Regions from separate parts of the Allobosea sp. P4_H5 genome, predicted to be linked through region 3. Evidence: predicted binding sites of a transcription regulator. Region 3 holds the regulator's gene; each other region holds the start of a gene.
What was found. The regulator PhoB, encoded in region 3, activates phosphate uptake and scavenging genes when phosphate is short. The targets are predictions, from matches to a motif close to TGTCATNNANCTGTCAT.
Positions count from the first base shown of each region.

Region 1 (2,163 bases), on a different contig from region 3:
ATCTGCCTCGGTCGCGACATGGCCTGGCAGGCTGCCATCGGCGATGGCAGCCTGCCAGCTTTCGAGCGTGACACCCGCTTCCGCGAGGCGCTCGACCGAGAAGGCGTTCTCTCGTGTCCTGCCGCGCAGGACGACACAGGCGGGCGTATCCTCGGGGACGGCGCGTCGATAGGCGATGGTCATCGGTCTCAGTTTGGTACTGCAGGTGAAAGCCGGGGCGCACTCTGCCGCGGCCCGGCCGGCCCGGTGTCAGAAGTTCGTCCGGAACGAGCCGCCGTCGATCAGGAAGTTCTGGCCGGTGATGTAGCCGGCATGGGCGCTGGCGATGAAGGCGCAGAGCTTGCCGAACTCGTCGGGCGTACCGAGGCGGCCGGCCGGGACGGCGGCGAGCCGGCGCTTCGTCGCCTCCTCGATGCTGATGCCCTGCATCTCGGCGACCTTGTTCGTCGCGGTCTTGATCCGGTCCGTGTCGAACACGCCGGGCAGGATGTTGTTGATGGTGACGTTGGCATGGGCGATCTCGCGGGCCACGCCGGCGAGGAAAGCGGTCAGACCGGCGCGGGCGGCGGAGGAGACATCGAGGCCGGTCAGCGGGGTCAGCACGCTCGCCGAGGTGATGTTGACGATGCGGCCGAAGCGCCGCTCGATCATGCCGTCGACGACGCGCTGCACCAGTTCCAGCGGCGTCGCCATGTTCTGCGCTACGCCTTCAAGAAGTCCCTCGCGCGTCACTTCGCGGAAGGGCTTTGGCGGCGGGCCGCCATTGTTGTTGACGAGGATGTCGGGATTCGGCGCGGCGGCAAGCAGCGCATCCTGGCCCGCCTTGGTCGAGACGTCGGCGACGACGGCGATCACGGTCGCGCCGGTGCTGGCGCGAATCGCAGCTGCGGTCTCCTCAAGCGTCTTGGCGTCGCGGCCGTTGACGACGACGGTGCAGCCCGCTTCGGCTAGCGCCAGCGCGCAACCGCGGCCCAGCCCCTTGCTCGAGGCGCAAACGATGGCCGTGCGGCCGGCGATACCCAGATCCATTGTCGTCTCCCGGAAAGATCCGTTCCTGTGCGGGCAGGCAAAGCACGGTTTTGGCGCCGCGTCATCAAAGCGTAGTGCAAATCAGACACACGCCGCAGGCAAGGCAACAGTATGGGCCGGCGGCCATGAGCGACGACAGCGACGCCAAGCAAGTTCGCAGCATCTTCATCTCGGACCTGCATCTGGGCACGCGCGGAGCCCAGGCGGATCTCGTGCTGGAGTTCCTGCGCGACTACGACGCGCCGACGATCTACCTCGTCGGCGACATCATCGATGGCTGGCGGCTGAAGAGCGGCTGGTACTTCCCGCAGTCCCACAACGATGTGGTGCAGAAGCTGCTGCGCAAGGTGCGCAAGGGCTCGAAGCTGATCTACGTCACCGGCAATCACGACGATTTCCTGCGCGACTATACCGGCCTGCAGTTCGGCGGCATCACCCTGGTCGACGACATCGTCCATGAGACGGCCGACGGCAAGCGCATGCTGGTCATCCACGGCGACCTGTTCGACCTCGTGGTGCGCAATGCCAAATGGCTCGCCTTGCTCGGCGACTGGGCCTACACGATCGCGCTGGTGCTCAACCACGGCATCAACCGGGTCCGCCGCGTCCTTCGCCTGCCGCACTGGTCGCTCTCGGCCTGGGCCAAGCACAAGGTCAAGAACGCGGTGAACTATATCGGCGAGTTCGAGCAGTGCCTTGCCGACGAGGCGCGCCGGCACAAGGCCGACGGCGTGATCTGCGGCCACATCCACCATGCCGCGCAGCGCGAGATCGGCGGGCTGACCTACATCAACACCGGCGACTGGGTCGAAAGCTGCACGGCTGTGGTCGAGCACGACGATGGCCGCTTCGAGATCGTCCGCTGGCCGCAGCATCGACAGAAGGGCGAGAAGCCGGCACTGCCCACAACAGCGCGCCCGGCGCCAGTGCCGAGCCTCGTCGAGGCCGCCCGGGTCATGTTCCCCAAAAGTGGAAACCACTTTTGGGATAAGAACATGCCCCAGCATTTAGATTTGGCGCGAATTCTTGGCGCTCAGCCAAAACAGGCTGAGCGGAAAGCGCGCTGATGCGCGTCCTGATCGCGACGGACGCCTGGCGGCCGCAGATCAACGGCGTCGTGCGCTCGCTGGAGCG
Region 1 is NZ_JBFUKM010000006.1:349,082-351,244, reverse strand. It holds gene AC1DS0_RS15285 (N-acetyltransferase family protein) at 1-183, opposite strand, end outside; gene AC1DS0_RS15280 (SDR family oxidoreductase) at 250-1,029, opposite strand; gene AC1DS0_RS15275 (UDP-2,3-diacylglucosamine diphosphatase) at 1,155-2,096, shown strand; gene AC1DS0_RS15270 (glycosyltransferase family 4 protein) at 2,096-2,163, shown strand, end outside.
Region 1: a site for PhoB is predicted at 1,089-1,105, ahead of AC1DS0_RS15275 (UDP-2,3-diacylglucosamine diphosphatase). Genes of this name have one in related genera too.

Region 2 (2,163 bases), on a different contig from region 3:
TCTTGACGATCTCCTTGTTCAGGGCCGAGAGCGCCGGGAAGGTCGAGTCGTCGATCTTCCGCTCGGAGACATAACGGGTCACGTTCTGGCGCGGGTCGCCGATGATGGCGTAGCCCAGCGCCTTCTGGTCGATGACGGCGCTGGCGGCGATTGCGGTCTTGCGGAAATTATCGAGATCGCCGGCTGGAATGGCGCGGTTCAGCGCATAGGCGGTGGGCGCGCAGCCGATCAGGATCAGCATGATCAGGCCCATGCCCTTCTGGCCGTCATTCGAGCCATGGGCGAAGGAAACGCCGGTGCAGGTCGCGATCAGGATGCCGCGGATCCAGAGCGGCGGCGGCTTGTTGCCCTTGGGCTCGGCATAGAGCTCGGGATTGCGCACCATCAGCTTGAGCGTCAGGAAGACCAGCGCCGCGGCAATGAAGCCGAAGAGCGGCGAGATCAGCAGCGACCAGCCGATCTCGGTCGCCTTGGTCCAGTCGACGCCGGAGGTCCCGCTCGCACTGTTGTAGAGCTGGTTGGCGAGGCCGACACCGATGATCGAGCCGATCAGCGTATGTGAGGAGGAGGCTGGCAGGCCGAGCGCCCAGGTGCCGAGATTCCAGATGATCGCGGCGATCAGCAGCGCGAAGACCATGGCGAAACCGGCACCGGAGCCGACATTCAGGATGAGTTCGACCGGCAGCAGCGAAATGATGCCGAAGGCGACGGCGCCGGACGCCATCATCACGCCGAGGAAGTTGAAGACGCCCGACCAGACGACTGCGACACTGGCCGGCATCGCGTTGGTGTAGATCACCGTCGCGACAGCGTTGGCGGTGTCATGGAAGCCGTTGACGAACTCGAAGCCGAGCGCGATCAGCATGGCCACGCCGAGCAGGGCGAAGGGCAGCCAGGTCGTCGCCGGCATGCCGGTACCGCTGATGTCCTGGTAGAGCGAATAGCACATATAACCGAGGCCGACCGTCATCACGGCGGCGAAGATCAGGCCGGCGATCGCGCCCTGCGGTGCATCGAGCTTCGGTTTTCCGGCTCCCGGCTTGAGATCCTGACCTTGGTCCAGCGTAACGGTGCTCATCGCGACGTCCCCACAACTCCGTTGAGATGCGCGGAAGCTGAGCGGTGTTGCCGACAGTCTGATGACGATCGAGCGTATTGTCGCGATTGCGAAAGGTCACTGCGCAAGCTGAGAAAGTTTAGTCTTACGACTTTAGTCTAATAAATGGCGTGCCAGGGAGCGATTCCTTGCGGCTCGGCTCGGTTTCGTCAGTCCTCGTCGCGATTTGCCAGCGAACCTGTCGTAGCGACGTCGCGGGATGCGGTGCGCGGAATCTTGCCGGGCGGCAGGAATTTCAGCGGTGTGCCGCCGGCCGCCTTCGGCGTCCTCAGGCCGGCCGGCGTGGCCGGTGGCTTGGGCGTGGTCGCGACCTTGGGCTCGCCGCCGCGCCATTTGCGCGCGCCGATGTCATAGCGCCCGTCGCGCCAGGCGGCGAATTCATGCTCGCTGCCGAAAAAGGCGTTGCGGTCGACGTCGCCGCCGATGCCGGGGACGCGGCCAGTGGTGGTGAACTGCCAGAACTCCCACTGCTTGCGCTCATAGCGATGGTGCAGCGGGGCGGCGGTCGAGCGCAGCCAATAGGGATGGTCGTTGAACTCACCTTCCAGCACGTCCTCGTGGAAGGTGATGTCGGTATAGATGATCGGCTTCTTGCCGGTGTGCTCCTGCAGCCCTTTCAGCATCTCGCGGATCTTGGCGAGTGCCTTCTCGCGCGGAATCTTCTTGCCGCATCTGGCGGATTCGCCGTTCCACTCGACGTCGAGGACTGGCGGCAGGGCGTCGGGATCGCGCGGGATGTGGCGCTTGAACCAGCGGATCTGATCCTTCGCAGGCCGGCACCAGTAGACGAAGTGATAGGCGCCGCGCGGTACGCCTGCTTTCTTGGCCTCGGCCCAGTTCTTCCTGAACATCGGGTCGAGATGGTCGCCGCCCTCGGTCGCCTTGATGAAGGCGAAGCGCGTGCCGGCATCCTTGACCTTCTGCCAGTCGATATCGTCCTGCCAGCGCGAGACGTCGATGCCCTGGATGACGCGGCGTCGCGCATCGCGCACGCCGGCATGGGGGTCGGAATCGCTCTTCTTCGGATAAAGCGCGAGCGCCGGCTC
Region 2 is NZ_JBFUKM010000006.1:24,398-26,560, reverse strand. It holds gene AC1DS0_RS13570 (inorganic phosphate transporter) at 1-1,078, opposite strand, end outside; gene AC1DS0_RS13565 (glycoside hydrolase family 25 protein) at 1,267-2,163, opposite strand, start outside.
Region 2: a site for PhoB is predicted at 1,129-1,145, ahead of AC1DS0_RS13570 (inorganic phosphate transporter). Genes of this name have one in related genera too.

Region 3 (2,163 bases):
GTCACGACGACGGTCTTCCGCCGTTTCGAAACGATCGAGACGACCGAGACGGATGGCGTCACGCCCGCACTCTGGCATCTGTTCGCGGTCACCGAATGGACTGGCGGCGACCCCAAGATCAGCAATGACGAGCATAGCGAGATCCGCTGGTTCAACTTCGATTAGGCCCGATCGCTGACCCCGCTGGCATCGGAGGCGTATCGCCCGGTCTTCGCCCGGCTGGCCGCGGCGTTCGGGCCGGAACCGTAGGCATCGGCATGGCGACGTTCGCGATCTATGCGGGCGCGGCGCTGGCGGAGATCGCCGGCTGCTTCGCCTTCTGGGCCTGGCTCAAGCTCGGCAAGTCGGTCTGGTGGCTGCTGCCAGGCCTGGTATCGCTCGCGGCTTTCGCCTGGTTGCTGGCCCTGCTCGACAGTCCAGCCGCCGGACGCGCCTTCGCCGCCTATGGCGGCGTCTATATCGTGGCGTCGCTGGCCTGGATGGCGCTGGTCGAGAAGGTCGCGCCGGATCGCTACGATCTGGCGGGCGCCGCGCTCTGTCTCGCCGGCGCCGCGATGATCGTCGCCGCGCCGCGCTGACAGAAGCGCTCAACTTCGCGCAAATGTCTCGTCGAAGGCATAACCGGCGCCGCGCACCGTACGCAGCGGGTCCTTGGCATTGGCGGGCGTGATCGCCTTACGCAGGCGCCCGACATGGACGTCGACAGTGCGCTCGTCGATATAGACGTCGCGGCCCCAGACGGCGTCGAGCAATTGCGCCCGGGAATAGACCCGGCCCGGCGCCTGCATCAGGAATTCGAGCAGGCGGAACTCGGTCGGCCCGAGATGCAGCTCGGCCCCGGCACGGCGGACACGGCGGGTGGTGCGGTCGAGCTCGAGATCGCCGGCAGCGAGCAAGCCGGCAACGTGGCCGGGCTTGGCACGGCGCAGCAGTGCCTGGATGCGGGCGATCAGTTCGGGCAGCGAGAACGGCTTGACGACATAGTCGTCGGCGCCGGTGGCAAGGCCACGCACGCGCTCGGTCTCCTCGCCGCGGGCCGTCAGCATGATGATCGGCACGCGCTCGGTGTCGCGGCGCGTGCGCAGGCGCCGGCAAAGCTCGATGCCGGAGAGGCCCGGCAGCATCCAGTCGAGCAGGACGAGGTCCGGCGTATGGTCGCGCAGATGCAGTTCGGCGTCGTCGCCGCGCGCCACGCTGTCGACCTCGAAGCCTTCGGCCTCGAGGTTGTAGCGCAGCAGCAGGGTGAGCGGCTCCTCGTCCTCGACGATCAGGATGCGTGCGGGCATGTCAGCGTCCGTTCAAGCGCCCGCCGGTTCAGCCATTGGCCGCCGGCAGGTCGACGAGGATGTTGGTGGTGTCGAGCTTCGGTCGGGTTTCGTCCATGGACTGCCCGGTGACGAGGTAGTGGATGGTCTCGGCGATGTTGGTGGTGTGGTCGCCGATGCGCTCGACATTCTTGGCGCAGAACAGGAGATGCGTGCAGAAGGTGATGTTGCGCGGATCTTCCATCATATAGGTCAGGAGCTCGCGGAACAGCGAGGTGTAGAGCGCGTCGATCTCGTCGTCGCGGCGCCAGACATCCATCGCCTTCTGCTCGTTGCTGGCGGCATAGGCGTCGAGCACGTCCTTGAGCTGGGCCTGGACCAGGCGGCTCATATGCTCGAGGCCGACGACGGCGCGATGCGGCGGCGAGAACTGGCCGGAGATCGCGACCGCGCGCTTGGCGATGTTCTTGGCGAGATCGCCGACACGCTCGATGTCGGCGGCGATGCGGATCGCCGAAATCAGCTCGCGCAAGTCGTTCGCCAGCGGCTGGCGGCGGGCGATGGTCAGCACCGCCTTTTCCTCGACCTCGCGCTGGAGATTGTCGAGGCGCTGGTCGGCGCTGATGATCTTCTGGGCGAGCGCGGTGTCGCGGCGCACCAGAGCCACGGTGGAGTCGCCGAGCATGCGCTCGGACATGCCGCCCATCTCGGCGAGGCTGCGGCGCAGCCCTTCGAGATCGGCGTCGTAGGAGCGGACGATATGGTCGGACATGGGGCGTATCCTTGGGGCTTGCCGACGCTTCGGAATGTCAACCGAAACGGCCGGTGACGTAGTCCTGCGTCTGCTTCTTATGCGGGTTCATGAAGATGGTGTTGGTGGCGTCGAACTCGATCACCT
Region 3 is NZ_JBFUKM010000013.1:173,211-175,373, forward strand. It holds gene AC1DS0_RS24740 (NUDIX hydrolase) at 1-165, shown strand, start outside; gene AC1DS0_RS24745 (YnfA family protein) at 258-578, shown strand; gene phoB (phosphate regulon transcriptional regulator PhoB) at 588-1,286, opposite strand; gene phoU (phosphate signaling complex protein PhoU) at 1,315-2,037, opposite strand; gene pstB (phosphate ABC transporter ATP-binding protein PstB) at 2,075-2,163, opposite strand, start outside.

Region 4 (2,163 bases), on a different contig from region 3:
CACCCAGTTGGTACGGCGGCCTCGTTTTGCGGCGTGGTTACTTGGCGTTGCGCGCTTTCACAGCCTGGTCCGGGAAGTCCGAGAACAGCCCGTCGATGCCGAGCGCCAGATAGGCCTTGTACTCGGCCGCCGGGTCGCCCTTGAAGTCGGAGGCGAGGCGCTTGGGCTCGCTGCGGAAGGTCCAGGTGTGGACGAACAGGCCGACGGCGTGGGCGTTCTTCACCACGTCGGTCGGCGGCAGCAGCACGCGGTCGCGCTCGTCGATCGTGCCGTCGCCGTTGAGGTCGCGCGGCTTGCCGTCGTCGCCGATCACCTGCTTGGCCGGCATCAGATAGGGCTTCCAGGGGGCGACGCCATCGGCATAGGTCTTGATCTCCTTCAATCCCTCGGCCGTAACGAGGTCCTTGAAGGTGCGCTTGTCGCCGGTGACGACGAAGTCGTAGGGCTTGTCGAACGGGGCGGCGAGGACGATGCCGCCATCCTTGTCGACATCGTCGGCGTCGACGAGCTGGATCAAACGCAATTGCGTCTTGCCGCGCAGATATTTGAGGTTGGCGGTCTCGAAGCTCTGGATGATCACCGGCGAGGTTTTCTCCGTCCAGCCGGCGGCCTTGAGCTGATCGAGCAGCTTGTCCTCGATCGCCAGGCCCAGGGCCGAGTGATAGGTCGAGTGCTTGATCTCCGGATAGATGCCGATGGTGCGGCCGGTGCGGGCGCTCTCGGCCTTGGCGAGATCGATGACCTGCTGCAGCGTCGGGATCTCATATTTGCCGTTATGCGACTGGTCGCGATCGGCGAAGGCCTGCTTGGCCCGCAGCGTCTTGATCTCGGTGAGCGTGAAGTCGGAGGCGAACCAGTCGGTGGTGTCGACGCCGTCGATCTTCCGGGTCGTCTTGCGCGCGGCGAATTCCGGCCGGGTCGCGACATCGGTGGTGCCCGACATGATCGGCTCGTGGCGGACGACGAGATGGCCGTCCTTGGTCGCGACCAGATCAGGCTCGATGAAGTCGGCGCCTTGCTCGATTGCGAGCTTGTAGCCTTCGAGCGTGTGCTCGGGCAGATAGCCGCTGGCGCCGCGATGGCCGGCAATCAGGGCCGGCTTTCCGTCGAGCGTCGGCACGGGGCTCTGCGCCTGGGCCGGCACGGCCAGTGCGAGGGCAAAGGTCGCCAGCATGGTCGCCGGCTGCAACAGGGGCTTCATCTCGTCCGATCCTCGTTTCCTGCGGAAAGGCGGCGAAACTGCTCGGCGGATATGACAGGCTGGTGAAGGCTTCTTGCCCCTGCGCAGCGCCTCGAACATGTCGTCCATGGGCGCTGCGAAGGAGAGTATCGGGAACTTGTCGAGGCGCTCGCTCGCCATGCGGCTGCGGGCGCCTCCGGACGCTCAGCGGCGGCCTTCCAGCGAGGTCTTGGCGTCCAGGCGCTTGGCCGGCGGCGGCGTGGTGTCGACCGGCTGGGTGGCGCAGGCGGCGAGCGACAGGCAGAACAGGCCGGCAAGCGCGAGGCGGGAGAGGGCGGTCATTGCAGAGTTTCCTGGGCGGTTGGCGTTGCGGAAGGAGTTGTATCGTCTTGCGCCCTGTGGGACGAGGGCGTCAAGGGTGCTGTCGCGCTTCGGAATCGTTCCAAATGGCGCCGGGCTCGAGGGCCGCAATGCAAAGCAAGCACAGGAACTGCCGGACATGACTCCCGCCGCCCGCATCAGCGCCGCCATCGAAGTCCTGGCGGACCTGATCGAGCGCCGGCGCCCGGCGGCCGACGCGCTGAAGGACTGGGGGCTGTCACGCCGTTTCGCCGGCTCGAAGGATCGCGCCGCCGTCGCTTCGCTGGTCTATGACGCGTTGCGCCGCCGCGCGTCCTCGGTGCATGCGCTTGGTGAGGAGACGCCGCGGGCGCTCGTGCTCGGCATGCTGGTCAGCCAGCGCGGCCTGGGCGTCGAGGAAATCTCGGACCTCTTCAGCGGGCAGAATCACGCCCCCGCACCGCTGACCGAGTTCGAGGTCGCCGGGCTCGCCGCCTTCGATCTCAACGCCGCGCCCGGCTGGATGCAGGCCGATGTGCCGGACTGGCTCTGGCCCTCCTTCATGGCTGGCTTCGGCGACGATGCGGTTGCCGAAGGGCAGGCTCTGGCGGGCCGCGCGCCGGCCGATATCCGCACCAATCGGC
Region 4 is NZ_JBFUKM010000001.1:210,541-212,703, forward strand. It holds gene AC1DS0_RS01060 (glycerophosphodiester phosphodiesterase) at 38-1,201, opposite strand; gene AC1DS0_RS01065 (hypothetical protein) at 1,385-1,522, opposite strand; gene AC1DS0_RS01070 (RsmB/NOP family class I SAM-dependent RNA methyltransferase) at 1,680-2,163, shown strand, end outside.
Region 4: a site for PhoB is predicted at 1,253-1,269, ahead of AC1DS0_RS01060 (glycerophosphodiester phosphodiesterase). Genes of this name have one in related genera too.